DNA from 4 places in the Buttiauxella sp. JUb87 genome. Region 1 is predicted to be linked to each of the others. Evidence: predicted binding sites of a transcription regulator. Region 1 holds the regulator's gene; each other region holds the start of a gene.
What was found. The regulator Fur, encoded in region 1, represses iron uptake genes when iron is present. The targets are predictions, from matches to a motif close to ATAATAATGAGAACNACTATCAA.
Positions count from the first base shown of each region.

Region 2: a site for Fur is predicted at 2,683-2,705, ahead of fhuA (ferrichrome porin FhuA). Genes of this name have one in related genera too.
Region 3: a site for Fur is predicted at 2,328-2,350, ahead of ftnA (non-heme ferritin). Genes of this name have one in related genera too.
Region 4: a site for Fur is predicted at 1,485-1,507, ahead of EC843_RS02960 (TonB-dependent siderophore receptor). Genes of this name have one in related genera too.

Region 1 covers NZ_SNVY01000003.1:420,288-424,573, forward strand. The annotation lists gene chiP (chitoporin) at 53-1,450, shown strand; gene chiQ (ChiQ/YbfN family lipoprotein) at 1,498-1,827, shown strand; gene fur (ferric iron uptake transcriptional regulator) at 1,917-2,369, opposite strand; gene fldA (flavodoxin FldA) at 2,656-3,186, opposite strand; gene ybfE (LexA regulated protein) at 3,339-3,620, opposite strand; gene ybfF (esterase) at 3,756-4,286, opposite strand, start outside.
Region 2 covers NZ_SNVY01000013.1:55,808-60,093, reverse strand. The annotation lists gene mrcB (bifunctional glycosyl transferase/transpeptidase) at 1-1,598, shown strand, start outside; gene EC843_RS23100 (hypothetical protein) at 1,754-2,485, shown strand; gene fhuA (ferrichrome porin FhuA) at 2,731-4,286, shown strand, end outside.
Region 3 covers NZ_SNVY01000001.1:889,786-894,071, forward strand. The annotation lists gene EC843_RS04105 (MFS transporter) at 1-451, shown strand, start outside; gene EC843_RS04110 (hypothetical protein) at 525-791, shown strand; gene EC843_RS04115 (RpiB/LacA/LacB family sugar-phosphate isomerase) at 897-1,535, opposite strand; gene yecR (YecR family lipoprotein) at 1,926-2,270, shown strand; gene ftnA (non-heme ferritin) at 2,490-2,987, shown strand; gene EC843_RS24955 (hypothetical protein) at 3,210-3,338, shown strand; gene EC843_RS04130 (hypothetical protein) at 3,428-4,286, shown strand, end outside.
Region 4 covers NZ_SNVY01000001.1:651,909-656,194, forward strand. The annotation lists gene EC843_RS02955 (alpha,alpha-trehalase) at 1-1,301, shown strand, start outside; gene EC843_RS02960 (TonB-dependent siderophore receptor) at 1,560-3,737, shown strand; gene EC843_RS02965 (amino acid permease) at 3,792-4,286, opposite strand, start outside.

The DNA of each region.
Region 1 (4,286 bases):
CTGACGTCTTTTAACGTCCGGCGATTATTTATACGTCAAAGAGGAATTTTATATGCGTACGTTTAGTGGCAAACGTAGTGCGCTGGCCCTTGCTATTGCAGGCGTCACGGCTCTTTCTGGACTGGTTGTTATCCCTCAGGCAAGTGCAGCAGGTTTTTTTGATGATTCAACACTGACCGGTGGTGTTTATTACTGGCAGCGTGAACGTGACCGTAAAGATGTTACGACAGATAAATATGAAACTAACCTTTCTCACGCTACCTGGAACGCCAATCTGGACTTCCAGTCCGGTTATGCTGCTGACATGTTTGGTCTGGATATCGCCGCCTTTACTGCTATCGAAATGGCAGAAAATGGCGACAGCGGCCACCCGAACGAAATCGCATTTTCCTCTTCAAACAAAGCTTACGATGAAGATTATTCCGGCGATAAGAGCGGTATAAGCCTTTATAAAGCCGCAGCTAAATTCAAATACGGCCCGGTTTGGGCCCGTGCGGGTTACATCCAGCCAACAGGGCAATCTTTATTAGCACCACACTGGAGTTTCATGCCTGGTACTTACCAGGGCGCTGAAGCCGGGGCAAACTTTGATTATGCCGATGCCGGTGCTCTGAGCTTCTCCTACATGTGGACCAATGAGTATAAAGCTCCGTGGCACCTGGAGATGGACAAGTTCTATCAGAACGATAAGAACACCAAAGTTGAGTATCTGCACTCGCTGGGCGCGAAGTATGACTTCAAAAATGATCTGATTCTTGAAGCGGCATTCGGTCAGGCAGAAGGGTATATCGACCAATACTTCACTAAAGCAAGCTACAAATTTGATGTAGCTGGCAGCCCATTGTCTACCAGCTACCAGTTCTACGGTTCGCGTGACAAAGTCTCTGATGGCAGCGTTAACGATCTGTATGACGGCACCGCATGGTTGCAGGCTCTGACATTCGGCTACAAAGTGGGCCAGGTTGACCTGCGGCTCGAAGGTACCATGGTCAAGGCTGATGGCCAGCAGGGCTACTTCCTGCAACGTATGACCCCAACTTACGCATCGTCAAACGGTCGTCTGGATATCTGGTGGGATAACCGTTCTGACTTCAACGCCAATGGTGAAAAAGCCATCTTCGCGGGTGCCATGTATGACCTGAGCAATTGGGATCTGGCTGGTTGGGCTGTAGGTGCTTCGTATGTTTACGCATGGGATGCAAAACCAAGCTCTAAACCAACCACTGACGGTTACTACGATGCTGACAATCGCCTGAAAGAATCGGCGTACAGCCTTGACGCGTTGTACACCATTCAGGATGGGCGCGCGAAAGGCACTCTGTTCAAACTGCACTTCACTCAATACGACAACCACTCCGACATCCCAAGCTGGGGCGGTGGTTACGGCAACATCTTCCAGGATGAGCGTGACGTGAAATTCATCGTCATCGCACCGTTCACCATCTTCTGATTCGATTCCGGGCGTGAAAGCGCCCGGTTTTATAAAGGATATCGAGCATGAAAAAAATCATTTTGGTTACGGTCATGGCTTTAGGTTTGAGCGCCTGCGCACAACCCTCTAAAACGGCACCTGAAGATACAAAACTGAAACAAGCCTATAGCGCCTGTATCAATACCGCAGAAGGGAATCCTGATAAAATTCAGGCCTGTCAGAGCGTGTTAAACGTGCTGGGTCAGGAAAAGGAACACCAGGAATTTGCGAAGAAAGAAACGGTGCGCACCCTGGATTATCAAAACTGTATTCAGGCCACTCGTACTGGTAACGACCAGGCGGTAAAAGCCAAGTGCGATAAAATCTGGCAAGAGATTCGTGCGAACAACAAGTAATCTGTGAATTCAGGCAATAAAAAAACCGGTGAGCTTCCTCACCGGTTTTTTTATACCTGACATCTGGTTCAGAATGTCAGATATGCGGATTACTTTTCGCTGATTTCGTGTGCATTCTCGTCGGTACGGCAATCACCTTCAGCGCAGTGACCGTAAAGGTACAGGCTGTGGTTGGTCAGACGGATGCCATGGCGTGATGCGATTTCACGCTGACGAGATTCAATTGAATCATCACTGAACTCAATAACTTTGCCGCAGTCCAGGCAAATCAGGTGGTCGTGGTGATGTTGTTGAGTTAACTCGAATACGGATTTGCCGCCTTCGAAGTTGTGACGAGTGACAATGCCTGCATCATCAAACTGGTTTAGTACACGATAAACTGTGGCGAGACCAATTTCTTCGCCCATATCAATCAGACGTTTGTATAAGTCTTCCGCACTGACATGATGGTTCACCGGACCCTGTAGCACTTCAAGGATTTTTAATCGCGGAAGCGTGACTTTCAGGCCGGCCTTCTTCAATGCGGTATTATTGTCAGTCATGCGGAAATTGTCCTGTTGCTTAACGGATCGCTCGGACTCAGGGTGAGCGTTAAGATGAATGCGTCTCATTATAGAACTGCAGATTCTAAATGGAAACCGCAAGTATTATTCATAATCAAGCTAAAAAATGGCGGCTGAGTCGCGATTTAATTGCCTTGTTAGCTATTTAGCCAGGGGGTCATTGTACAGGGACAAACCGAAAAGTTAAAAATTTGTAGCGATTATTTTAATCGGAATAATCTATCAATGTGACGCAACCCGTTTAAAAGCTGCGTCACATCCAGAATCAGGCGTTGATGATATCTGCCAGGTTCAGCTCGTCAGAAACTTGTTTGACCCATTTCTGAACGCGTTCAGCGGTCAGTTCTGGTTGACGATCTTCATCGATAGCCAGACCGACAAAGTGATCGTCGTCAGCCAGACCTTTAGAGGCTTCAAAATGGTAGCCCGCCGTTGGCCAGTGACCGACGATAGCAGCACCGCGTGGCTCAATGATGTCACGGATAGTGCCCAATGCGTCACAGAAGTATTCTGCATAGTCTTCCTGGTCACCACAGCCGAACAGGGCGACCAGTTTGCCGTTGAAATCAACTTCTTCCAGAGTCGGGAAGAAGTCATCCCAGTCGCATTGCGCTTCACCGTAATACCACGTTGGAATGCCGAGAAGCAGAATATCGAAGCCTTCCAGGTCTTCTTTGCTGCTCTTAGCAATGTCATGCACCTCAGCAACGTCTTTACCGAGCTGTTTTTGAATCATCTTCGCGATATTTTCGGTGTTACCAGTGTCGCTGCCGAAAAAAATGCCTACGATTGCCATGAGTAAAATAACCTCTTGATACTTAATGGTATGGTGGCTGCTAATTGGCCACAGATAGGGCAATCATAGCAGAACACATTGCGGTGCGGAAACTGCTATCAGCCTGTTGTGCACAGACTGCAACATCGTATTCCGGGCATATAGCCTTTCAACTAACTGAGATGCTGCTTCAGTTGCGCGAGTAGAATCTCTTCAATCAACTCACTACGACTGATATTGCGCGCTTCAGCCAGATGATTTAGTGCATCTACTGCATCGTTATTGAGCTTCAGTTCCACTCGCTTCAGGCCGCGTACTTTATCGCGCTTGAGCTGGTTGCGTTTGTTGATACGCAGTTGCTCATCACGCGTCAGCGGATTAGTTTTTGGCCGCCCGGGGCGACGCTCGTCCGCGAACAGATCTAATGTAGTACGGTCCGTTTGTTCTTTTGCCATGATTAGACTACTGACAGGGAATTCAGGTGGCACGGAGCGGGGTGCTCTGGCGCATTTTAGCGCGCAATCATACATCAGCATGGCTTGCGCGCCAACGCGTTAGCTGCATCTAACAGCCAGTCGGTTTGTTTTTAATCAGTTTGCGGCACTTGCGTCGATAAAACGGTGGATTGCGCGCAAAACAGCATCAGGTTTTTCGGCGTGAACCCAGTGTCCGGCACCGGCAACCACATGAGCGCGCGCCTGAGGGAATTGCGCAAGCAGCGTTTCGCGGTGTGATTCGTCAACATAAGGGGATGCACCACCACGGATAAACAGTGCCGGTTCATTCCAGGTTGGGATAGCTTGCCAGCCGACAATATTCTCGTACTGTTCCCACAATACCGGAACATTAAACTTCCACTCGCCGTCAGCAAATGACTTCAGCAAGAATTGAATCACACCTTCTTCGTTCAGATGCTCACGCATCACCATAGCGGCTTGTTGACGTGTTTTCGCTCCACTACTACTGACTGCATTAATAGCCGCGAAAATTTCATCGTGACGGCGTACCTGATAATCCACCGGTGCAATGTCAATCAGCACCAGTTTATCAATGCGCTCAGGTGCAATAGCTGTCAGAGCCATCGCAACTTTACCGCCCATGGAATGGCCGATAATGATTGC
Region 2 (4,286 bases), on a different contig from region 1:
GCCAGAGCGGCGATAACGAAATTCGCGGTTTCCCGCTGGCGAGCCTGTACTACTTTGGTCGTCCGGTTGAAGAGCTGAGCCTTGACCAGCAAGCGTTGCTGGTGGGGATGGTGAAAGGGGCGTCGATTTACAACCCGTGGCGTAACCCGAAACTGGCGCTGGAACGTCGCAACCTGGTATTGCGCTTGCTGCAAGAGCAGAAGGTGATCGACCAGGAACTTTACGACATGCTGAGCGCCCGTCCTCTGGGCGTGCAACCGCGCGGTGGCGTGATTTCGCCACAGCCTGCTTTTATGCAGATGGTGCGTAACGAGCTTCAGACTAAGCTTGGTGACAAAGTTAAAGACCTGTCTGGCGTGAAGATCTTCACCACGTTTGATTCCGTTTCCCAGGATGCGGCAGAGAAAGCGGTAAGCGAAGGGGTTCCGGTACTGCGTGCCTCTCGTAAGCTCAAAGATCTCGAAGCGGCTATGGTGATTGTTGACCGTTCGACCGGCGAAGTTCGTGCCATGGTCGGCGGGGCAGAAACGCAATTTGCCGGCTTTAACCGTGCGATGCAGGCTCGTCGTTCCATCGGTTCTCTGGCAAAACCAGCGACTTATCTGACGGCGTTAAGCCAGCCGGATTCGTACCGCCTGAATACCTGGATTACCGATGCGCCAATCGCGCTGAAACAGCCAAACGGACAAGTGTGGTCGCCGCAAAACGATGACCGTCGCTACAGTGAGAGCGGTAAGGTCATGTTAGTGGATGCGCTGACGCGTTCGATGAACGTGCCAACCGTAAATCTGGGGATGGCGTTGGGCTTGCCAGCCGTAACCGACACCTGGGTCAAACTCGGCGTGCCGCAGAACCAATTGCATCCGGTTCCGGCTATGTTGCTGGGCGCGCTGAACCTGACGCCAATCGAAGTGGCGCAGGCATTCCAGACCATCGCCAGCGGCGGTAACCGTGCAACGCTTTCTGCATTGCGTTCGGTGATTGCTGAAGACGGCACCGTGCTATATCAAAGCTTCCCGCAGGCGGAACAGGCAGTTCCTCCGCAGGCAGCCTACATGACGCTGTTTACCATGCAGCAGGTTATGGCTCGTGGTACCGGGCGTGCGTTGGGTGGCAAGTATCCGAACCTGCATCTGGCAGGGAAAACGGGTACCACCAACGATAATGTGGATACCTGGTTTGCCGGTATTGATGGCAAAGAAGTGGCGATTACCTGGGTAGGGCGTGACAACAACCAGCCAACCAAACTATATGGTGCGAGCGGGGCGATGTCGCTGTATCAACGTTATCTGGCTAACCAGACGCCAATTCCGCTGGTGCTGAACCCACCGGAAGACATTGTTGATATGGGTGTTGATAGCGCGGGTTACTTCCAGTGTGGTGGCGGTGGGGATCGCGTCCTTCCTGTCTGGACGACCAATCCGGATGGATTGTGCCAGCAAAGCCAGCAGGCCGAGCAGACCAATAATCCATTTAATCAGTCGCAGCAGCAGCAGCCTCAACAGCAGCCGCAGCAACAGCAGCAACAACCTCAGCAGCAGCCTGAATCCAGTGATGGTGTTGCCGGTTGGATTAAGGATATGTTCGGCGGGAATTAATTGCTGAACGTCCTTGTGTGCCACCTTTTAGAATAATAATCTAACGGGTGGCATATATTTTTCTTAATTATTTATTTCCTGTCTGCCTCTTGTGAAGAATGCTCTAATGTTTTGTTGAATGCTTAAAATTTCACAGTACAAGACAGGAAAGTCAGATGGACAGCAAAACATTTCAAAAAATAGTATTACCACATCTCACCGAAGCCATGCTTTTTACCCGTTCCAGGTTATCTCTAAAATCATCTAATAAGTTTTATCCAGATAAAAATATGATTGAAAAGTGGATGTTGACGAATCCGCAAAAATATCGGCTGCATACCCTTGGCGGGGACAAGATGCGCAGCGCGGCGGTTTCTGCACAGCGCAAACTCAAGCTATCTTCCAGGCAACTGTACCAAAAAGTTGAAAATGATTACCGCAATGGAGTGCAGAACGCAGGCAATTGTGGGGAAAATGCCCGAATCGCTTTTTGCTATCTCACCGATCGTATTAGCAAGCTTGAACGGAAGGTCGGGTGCCCAATCCTTATATTACAAATTTTCCTTCAACATCCCGTGGATCACTGTCTGGTATTAGTCGGCACACTACCTCGTCGCGGCAGTCGGAAATTAATTGAGAACACATTAATATGTGATCCATGGGCGAAAATCGTTTGCCCAATAGCGCATTACTCCCTCGAATGGAAAATGAAAATGAATAAATGGTCCAATCGTGGGCTTATGGGGAAATGTGTCGAAGGTACGTTTGACCCTTTTTACGATAAATGTTCTCGCGAGAGTATTCGCGTGGGTAAATTTATTATTTTTGAGCAAACCGCTGCTGGGAAAACACTCGCTTCAAAAAATAAACAGCATTATTCATTGATAGACAGAAGCGCGATTTCCTGAACCACTCGCATTAGCCATTCGGTCACGTTGCTGACAGCGTGATCGGGATGTGTCATTCCTGCCTGGTTTTCTCTGTTTGTGAGTCCTTTTTCACTCCTTGCACTTTGTATGGTTATTTTTTATCCCCCTGGTCCCCCAGGGGGTGTGATCCGCTTGCCATGCACTTTCCGTTTCGTCTATTATTCTGCGGCATAATAATAATTCTCGTTTTCGTTATCATTCGTTACTTCATCAGAGATAATACAATGGCGCGCTTAAGAACTGGACAACCAGTCAATACCTCAATTCGCAAACTTGCATTCTTTGTTGCTGCCGCTGTAAGCGGTGTCAGTGCATCAAGTTTTGCAGCAGACAACACAACAGCTAAAGAAGATACCATCACCGTTTCCGCCAGTGTTGCTGACGAAAGCGCGTGGGGCCCGTCTCCAACGATTGCCGCTAAACGCACGGCAACCGCGACCAAAACTGATACGCCAATTGAAAAGACTCCACAGTCTATTTCGATTGTGACTCGTGAAGAGATGGATACTCACCAGCCAGCTTCCGTGAAAGAAGCGTTGGGCTACACGCCAGGTATCACCGTTTCTACCCGTGGTGCATCCGACACCTATGACGCGGTGAAAATTCGTGGTTTCGGTTCGGTTAACCAGAACAACTATTTAGATGGCCTGAAACTTCAGGGCGACTTCTATAACGAAGTGATCATCGACCCGTACATGCTTGAGCGCGTGGAATTAATGCGTGGCCCAACTTCCGTGCTGTACGGAAAAAGCAGTCCAGGCGGTATTATCACTATGGTAAGCAAGCGTCCAACCACTGAACCGCTGAAAGAAGTTCAGTTCAAGATGGGCACTGACAATCTGTGGCAAACCGGTTTCGACTTCAGTGATTCACTGGATGATGCAGGCGTTTATTCTTATCGTCTGACTGGTGTGGCGCGTTCTAACGACGACCAGCAACAATTCTCCAAACAGAAACGTTATGCGATTGCTCCGTCATTCACCTGGCGTCCTGACGATAAAACTAATTTCACTTTCTTAGCGAACCTGCAAGACACTCCAGAGACGGGTTATTACGGTTGGTTGCCGAAAGAAGGTACCGTTGAGCCGTTGCCAGATGGTTCTTATCTGCCGACTGATTTCAACGAAGGTGTTCCAAATAACACCTACTCGTTGTCCCATAAAATGGTCGGTTATACCTTTGACCATGAGTTCAACGACACTTTCACCGTGCGTCAGAACCTGCGTTATGTTGAGTCTAAAACCAATCAGAAAAGCGTTTACGGCACTGGCGTAGACTCTTCAGGTTATATGCTGACTCGCGGCACTGTTGTGGATAACGAAAAGCTGCACAACTTTGCTGTTGATACTCAAGTGCAAAGTAATTTTGCGACCGGTGACGTGGCACACACCTTGCTGACTGGTGTTGATTTCCAGCAGATGCGTAACGATGTGAACGCAACCTTCGGCAGCGCTCCGCCACTGGATTTGTATAACCCAGTGTACGAAAACTACGATTTTGGCGATGCAGACCCGTATCAGCAAAACAAACAGAAACAGACCGGCATCTACATTCAGGATCAAGCTGAGTGGAACAAGTTTGTTCTGACCGTCGGTGGCCGTTATGACTGGCTGAAACAGTCAACTCTCGCTTACCAGGCGAATAACTACACCGAGCGTGACGATAGCGAATTCACTGGCCGTGCGGGTCTGAACTACCTGTTCGATAACGGTGTGTCGCCGTACATCAGCTACAGCGAATCTTTCGAGCCAAACTCAGGTGCAGATTTCTACGGCAACAC
Region 3 (4,286 bases), on a different contig from region 1:
CACGCCGTTGATTCGTGCGTTAGGCTTCAAAAAACTGCTGATTATTAACGGTCTGCTGAACGTCGCTTCTTTATTGGCGTGTGCATTTCTCACGCCGCACACCGCGGCATGGTTGACGATAGCCATCCTGTTCTTTGGTGGCATGTTCCGCTCAATGCAATTTACCGGCATCAGCACGCTGGCCTTTTCCGATGTGCCACCTGCGCAAATGAGCTACGCCAATACGCTTTTCAGCACCGCGACGCAGTTGTCGGTAGGCCTGGGGATCACGCTTGGCGCAATTGGTATTCGCCTTGGCGAGAAAATCAGCCAATGGTTTGATGTCACATCAATTCCCGGCATGCCGATTAAAATTTCATTTGTGATGATTACGCTGATTTGCTTGCTTGGGCTGGTCGACTTGTTACGGCTACCGCAAAATGCCGGGAGCAGCGTTTCCAAAAAGCAATAATGCAGTAAGTCTGCATAGTGTTTCGGGCCACAATTATACTTAACGCTATAGATTGAGTGCCGTTGAGGCCGTTATGAAACACATGACATTAAGGTTAATACTGTTTATATCGCTGGTCAGTTTTCAGGTCACTGCCGCCGAACCCAGCGTCCATTCCCCCTCTTTAAGCTTCCCTGCGTTGCATAAACCGAGTCTGCATAACGGTGTGCAACAGCGCTGGCCCGAAGAGCCGCAAGCTGATATCAACCTTCAACACTGGGATGCAGAACACCTTGAAGCCGCGCGTCAGACGCAACAACACGCTGATATGCAGTCGCATCAGTTCGATAGCAGGAAGTAATGATAGGAATTGAGAAAGATCGCGCGTAAAGCGCCGGAAATTAGGCGGTATTGAAGCAAAAAAATACGGCCAGCAAAAACTGGCCGTATTTCATATTAATCATTATCAGGCAAGGATTTCGCGAACGAACGCTTCAATCTCTTTGTCCTGGCAATTTTCGAAGAAGCACTTCTGGAAACGCTCGCCGGTTACCGCGGTTTTCACCAGCTCAGGGTCGATAGAACGTAAGGTGTCCAGATAGTTTTCTTTCACTACAGCCGCTTTAACCTGGTTGAGGATGCCCGCGTTACGAACCTGTGGCTCTTTACGCTCGATTGGGTAGCCTTCGCCTTTAAGGCCAGTGAATGCTTTCTCGAACATGTAACGGACGTTCAGCTCTGCACCCCAACCGAAACCTTTAGCGAATGCCAGTGACAGCGCGTTACCGTTGTTGATTTGAGCGAACAGGAAAGCATCGGCTGGATCCAGGCAGTATCCGCAAACCACACCTGGATGGATGTTCAGAGACATCATTGCGCCCTGACCTGTACCGCAGCCGGTCACAACAAAATCAACGGCTTTCGAGTTCAACAGAATGCTGGCCATAATACCGAGGTGGATGTAGGTCAGGTGGTGATCCTGCTCATCGCTCATACCGACGTTGTAAACCGGGTACTCTTTCTCAGCAGCAACCGCTTGCAACTCATTAAGAATGATTGCATTTTTGCCAGCCTGACTGTTTTCCATCATCAGTGCTATTTTCATTTCCGTCTCCTGATTGGGTCACGGGATTTCCCGCGGTGAATAGCTTGGGTATACCTTAACGATACTATCTGGCAAACATACTTTCAAATTTAATGAAATTTTGTTTTAAAAAATTAAGAGGTGCTCACACTTCTGAGTTTTGCCCGGTTACGCACTTCGCTTACCACCAGCGCAAAACCTCTCTCCAGCACACCCATGCTTGCTGTCAGAAATCTTCTGAAAACCGTTGGTGAATACCACAGTAATTACCCTTTGATAAACGCCCGAAATTTAGGTTAAGAGATGGATTATTACTGACCTTAAATGCAATTACACAGCTTTATACTGTTGGTAATATTCTGTTTGGCTGCATGCTAAAATAAGAAGAAATATCTTTTGAGACTCAGCGTGATGAAAACAATATATTTAGTTTTAGTGGCTGCGTTATTAAGCGGTTGCACCATGAATAAAACGCCACAACCCATCAAAGGGAGCGAAGTGGCAGGTGTTGTTCGTCTCGGGTTTGATATTGCGCCATTACAAAGAGCGAAAGTCGACACCTACGTTGCTCAGTCGGCTGCCAGCCACCAGTGTCAACAATGGGGGTATAGTGCGGCATTCCCTTATGGCGATCCGATCAAAACCTGCAGCCTGACCAGTGGCGCATTGTGCCTGAACCAAACCGTCACACTGGAGTACCAATGCAGGGGGAACGGAATGGAGAAATACCTGAGAGATGAAATAGCCGTACAATAATTGAGCTTAACGCCTATATGGGTTGGGCAATAATTGTTGTTCAATCCTATTAATTAAATAACAATCATTCTTATTAGTATTAAGCTATCATTTATAAAAAAGAATAATATTAGCAACCATTCTCATTACAACAATATAATTAACAATTCCTTTGCATTATAGAAATAATAAAATTAAAGTAGCGCCATTGTTAATTATCTGATTCTCCTGGAGCGCATCATGCTTAAAGCTGAAATGATCGAAAAACTTAACGAACAAATGAATCTTGAGCTTTACTCTTCCCTGCTTTATCAACAAATGAGTGCCTGGTGCAGCTACCATAGCTTCGAAGGTGCAGCCGCTTTCCTGCGTCGCCATGCCCAGGAAGAGATGGAACACATGCAACGCCTGTTTGCTTATTTAACAGATACCGGAAGCTTGCCACGCATCAATGCAATTCCTGCACCAGACCAGGATTACGATTCACTGGATAGCCTGTTTAACGCCACCTACGAACACGAACAGTTAATTACCCGTAAAATTAATGAACTGGCGCATGCGGCGATGACCTCTCAGGACTACCCAACCTTTAATTTCCTGCAGTGGTATGTTTCTGAACAGCATGAAGAAGAAAAACTGTTTAAATCTGTGCTGGATAAATTAAGTCTGGTCGGTAAAAGCGGTGAAGGCTTGTATTTCGTTGATAAAGAACTTTCTACACTAGATACTCAAGCTTAATAATAGCTAACCGGTAAGCATGCCTTATGTTTACCGGTTTTCATTAACCAAATCATCTCTTGAACTCCTCAATATTCTCTCGCTGATTTTCTCTCGTCAGGCATCTTATTAAGCGCCTCAGTTATCTGGTAACTATTTGTTCATCAAGATCTTTCCCACAGCAAAGTTTGCCATGATCGCTTGTAACCTCAAATAGGCATTTTTAAGAAAGGCGAATATTGCATGAGCGTCTATACTGCAAAACAGCAGCATTTCGTTGTTTGCTATCGGCGACAGCTAAGCCCAACTCAGCGGGCGGCAGTTAGCCAGAAAGCGGTATTGCGTCTCTTTGGTTACTATTTCTTACCGTAATTATAACCTTAAGCATGACTTATAATTTAAAATAGTACCTGTCATTTTCTTCCTGCATCTGGTGATTACTAACATGGACAAGATGATAAATGTTGAACAAAAACAATAAATTAATTAAAAAGTTATTTTTCCATGAATCATGGGACATCATGATTATTAAAAATGATACACATTCGTTTCCTGATAATACTCTGGATATTCTCAGCAATTCCAAAGCACAACTGCTTAATAAAAAATACACTTTCCAGGCCGACCCTTTTATTATCGAAAAAGACGATAAGCTGTATGTTTTCTATGAAGCATTTAGTTTCCTGAACTCTAAGGGATTCCTGAAGTGTCGTATTCTGAATAACCAACTGGAAGAGCTAGAAGATATCAAACTGGAAGGTTTTGACGATTTGAAATGTCACCTGTCATTTCCTTTTATGTTTAGCTCAGGCGACAAACTGTATATGATTCCGGAGTCATCAGAGAGAAAGGAAGTCATTCTTTTTCAATCTATTGAATTCCCTGATCGTTGGGAAAAAGTAAAAGTATTACTTTCCAACGTCGAATATACCGATAATGTTCTCTTCACTCATGAGGGAACCCACTATCTTATTTCTACGACTCTGGATAACGATATTGTCATTCATACAGCAAGGGACTTATTCGGTGAGTGGAAAAAAATAAAACCCTCATTAACATTATGTAACCGCCACCATCGTGGTGCTGGAACCCCCTATTCCATCGATGACAAACTTTATATTCTAACCCAAGAGTGTCATTTAGGTTTTTATGGTAAGTCCGTTTATATCAAAGAGATAGTTAATTTAAGCCCTTTGATTTTTGAAGAGAAACTTGTTGCTAATATTGTTCCAACAATCAATCAAAGCGCAGGTATTCATACTTTAAATTTCACAAATGATTATATTGCCTATGATACTAAAAATTTGACATTCAGCCTGT
Region 4 (4,286 bases), on a different contig from region 1:
CCGATAAATGGGATTCGCTGCTACCGTTGCCGAAACCGTATGTGGTACCAGGCGGGCGCTTCCGCGAAGTCTATTATTGGGACAGTTACTTCACCATGCTGGGGCTGGCGGAAAGCGGCCACTGGGACAAAGTTCAGGACATGGTCGATAACTTCGCCCATGAAATCGACACCTTTGGGCATATTCCTAACGGCAACCGCAGCTACTATCTGAGCCGCTCTCAACCGCCGTTCTTTGCCTTTATGGTCGAACTGCTCGCCAGCCACAAAGGTGACGAAACCTACACCACCTATCTACCGCAGTTGAAAGCTGAGTATGCCTGGTGGATGCAGGGCAGCGATACGCTGGCAGCAGGCGCTGAAAACTTGCGGGTGGTGAAACTGAAAGATGGCTCGGTGCTAAACCGTTACTGGGACGATCGCGATACACCGCGCGCCGAATCGTATCTGGATGACGTGACCACCGCGAAGAACAACCCCAACCGCCCGGCGACGGAAATCTATCGCGATTTACGCGCAGCTGCGGCTTCGGGTTGGGATTTTAGCTCGCGCTGGATGGATAACCCGCAGCAACTGGGCTCGATTCGTACCACCTCTATCGTTCCGGTTGATTTGAACGCTCTGCTATTCCAGATGGAAAAGACCCTCGCGAAAGCAAGCCATGTGGCGAAGGACAGCGCAGCTGCCACGCAATATCAGCAACTGGCCGATGCCCGTCAAAAAGCCATCGAAAAGTATCTGTGGAACGATAAGCAAGGCTTCTATGCGGATTACGATCTCAAGAACCACGCGGCTCGTTCGCAACTGACCGCTGCCGCGCTATTCCCGCTGTATGTTCATGCCGCTTCGAAAGATCGCGCTGAAAAAATGGCGGCCATCACCCGTTCGCAATTGCTGAAAACTGGCGGGCTGGCGACCACCAACCTGAAAACGGGCCAGCAATGGGACGCACCAAACGGCTGGGCGCCATTGCAGTGGGTGGCCACGGAAGGCCTGCAAAATTACGGCCATAACGATCTGGCAATGGAAGTCACCTGGCGCTTTATGACCAACGTGCAGCAAACCTATAACCGCGAGCAAAAACTGGTGGAGAAATATGACGTATCCACCACGGGTACCGGCGGTGGCGGAGGTGAATATCCGCTGCAAGATGGATTTGGCTGGACTAACGGCGTCACCTTGAAAATGCTCGATTTGCTGTGTGGCAAAGAGAAACCGTGTGATTCCACACCGGACAAATTGCCTTCTGCAACACCGGGGCCGGTGAAAGAGACGATTCAGCCTGCTAGTTCTGCGAAGTAGTTTTCCCCTCACCCTAACCCTCTCCCGAAGGAGAGGGGATTGTCTGGTTTCTCTCTCAGCCTCATCCTCTCCCGAAGGAGAGGGGATTGTTTTGTTTTCGCCTTGTCCTTCCCCTTCTCCTGGGGGAGAAGGACGGGATGAGGGCGCCCACTCCCCCGCCAAAATTGGCACTTGAAACAAAAAACAATAACGATAATAATTCGCATTCAATTTATTAGCACAAATAGCTAAATCAATACCTCCTGGGAATATAACTAAATGAAACTGGCATTTACAGTAAAGCGCTCTGCTTTACTCTGCGCGCTGGCACTCGCGGCACCCACTTACGCATTGGCAGAAGACACCGTCGTCGTTACCGCCTCCCCCGCACAAACCTCCACCAGCCCAACCGAAGGTTACAGCGCAACGGTCAGCCGTGGAGCAACCAAAACCGATGAGCCGCTGATTACTACCGGTCAATCGATTTCGGTGATTACCCGCCAACAAATCGAAGACCAGGGCGCGCTCTCGGTTAATAGCGCGCTAAATTACACTCCAGGCGTATTTACCGGCTTTGCCGGTGGTGCAACGCGTTATGACACCGTGGCTTTGCGCGGTTTCCACGGCGGCGACGTCAATAATACCTTCCTCGATGGCCTGCGCCTGATGAGCGACGGCGGCAGCTACAACGTGATTCAGGTTGACCCGTGGTTCCTCGAGCGAATCGATGTGATTAAAGGGCCATCGTCGGCACTTTATGGCCAAACCATACCAGGTGGACTGGTAATGGAAACCTCAAAGCGCCCGCAATTTGTCGAGGAAGGCCACGTTCGTGCGATGTACGGTAATCACAACACCAACGGCAGCGCATTTGATTACACCAATGCGATTAACGAAGAATGGGCGTATCGGATTATTGGTTTAACCAAAAACAGCGACACTCAGTACGAGAACACGCGGGACGAACGTTATGCGATTTCCCCGTCCCTGCTGTGGCAACCCGGCGAAAATACCTCGCTGTTGCTGCGCGCCTATCTGGAAAAAGATCCATCAGGCGGATTCCACGGCTCGGTTCCGGCTGATGGCAGTATTTATTCATCCACCGGGCGCAAACTCAGCACCGGTTTCTCTGACGTCGAACCGGGCAATGACGCTTTCAAACGCCACGAGCAAATTTACAGCTACGAGTTTGCACACAGCTTTAACGATGTGTGGGCGTTCCGCTCCAACGCCAGTTATACCCACTCGAACGTCAGCCTGAAACAGGCTTACCAGATTGGTTGGGCAGACGTGGCGCATGACGAACTGATGCGTTATTACAGCGGCGAAACTTCATCACTTGACGCTTACGCCATGGATAACCAACTGGAAGCCGATTTTGCAACTGGCGAGCTGGATCACAAAGTGGTGCTCGGCGGCGAATTCCATAAGTTCACCAACAATTTGTCCGATGACTCCGCTTACACCACCAACCTCAACCCGTGGACGGGTGAGTCTGGCGGCCCTGGCGGTTTCTATTATTACGACCCACGCGATCCCACGTATTCCACCATCAATCAGGGCCTGCTGACCAAAGCCGGTAAACGCCAGTATGAACAAACGGGTGTCTATCTGCAGGATGATATGCAGTGGAATCAATGGCACATGACGCTTTCTGGCCGTTACGATCACATCGTGACCAAGAGCCATATTGTGGCAGATGCCATTGATAGCGTCGTCACCGATAACCGTACTGACGATCACTTCAGTGGCCGCGCATCGTTGCTGTACGCATTCACCAATGGGATATCCCCATACATCAGCTACAGCCAGGCCATCACGCCGCAGGTTCTGCCGGATGCCGAAGGCAAGCTGCTGAAACCGACCACCGCTGAACAGTATGAAGCCGGGATGAAATACCAGCCGCTGGGTACGGCGGATCTCTACACCCTCGCCCTGTATGACCTGACGCAGAAAGATGTCGGGAACCGCGTGGTTCAGGGCAGTTACTATGAGCCAGCGGGTAAAGTTCATTCGCAAGGTGTTGAGCTGGAAGCACATTCTCAGTGGCATCCACGTTTCTCGACCGTTGCCGGATACACTTACAACAAAGTGCGCTTTAAAGATGCCATCGACGGTAACGATGGCAACACGCCATACGTCACACCAGATCAGATGGCCAGCCTGTGGGGAATGTTCAAAGCCGACTTCGGTATTAGCCTGGGTTCAGGTATTCGCTATATCGGCAAGCAATGGGCGGACAATGAAAACACCCTGCGCGTGCCTTCTGTAACGCTGCTTGATGCAATGGTGCGTGCTGAGATGGGGGCGTGGACGCCGTCACTGAAAGGTGCCTTCGTGCAAGTTAACGCCAATAACCTGACGGGCCGTGATTACGTTGCGGGTTGTTACGGCACCGGTTACTGCTACTGGGGCGCGGAGCGTTCTGTGATTGCTACTGTGGGATATGATTTTTAATCAGTGAAGTGGGTGTCGGATGGCGCAAGCGCCATCCGATATTTATTTGACCTTTTACTGAATGACACTCCCGGCAATATTCACTTCAGCCTTTGCACCCTGCTGTTTTTCCAGCGCGAGCTGCGCCAGTGGCGTATCGGCTTCATAACGCCCTTTCGCATCGAGGGTTTTCTCGTATTTGTTGTATTTCCACCAGGCATAGCCGAGGAAAATAACCAGACCGCCAACGTTATAAAACACAATGGTCATAATGCTCGCCCCCGTCGGGAAGGTAGAAGCAATAAACCCGACGGTGAAAATAACAATTAAGACGCTAACAATAGCGATGCCCTGCATTCGTGAACCCATGCGGAAATCACGGTTCACTTCATCGTATTTCAGGCGCAAGTTCAGGTAAGCCAGCATGATAAACAGCGGTGGCAACATTGACGCCGCCGCCGTCATGTTAATCAGGGTGTTCATCAACTCCTGCACGTTACCCGAACCAATAGTTGGGATAAGCATCAACGGAATGACAATCAAGAACTGAATCCAGGCCGCGCGAGTCGG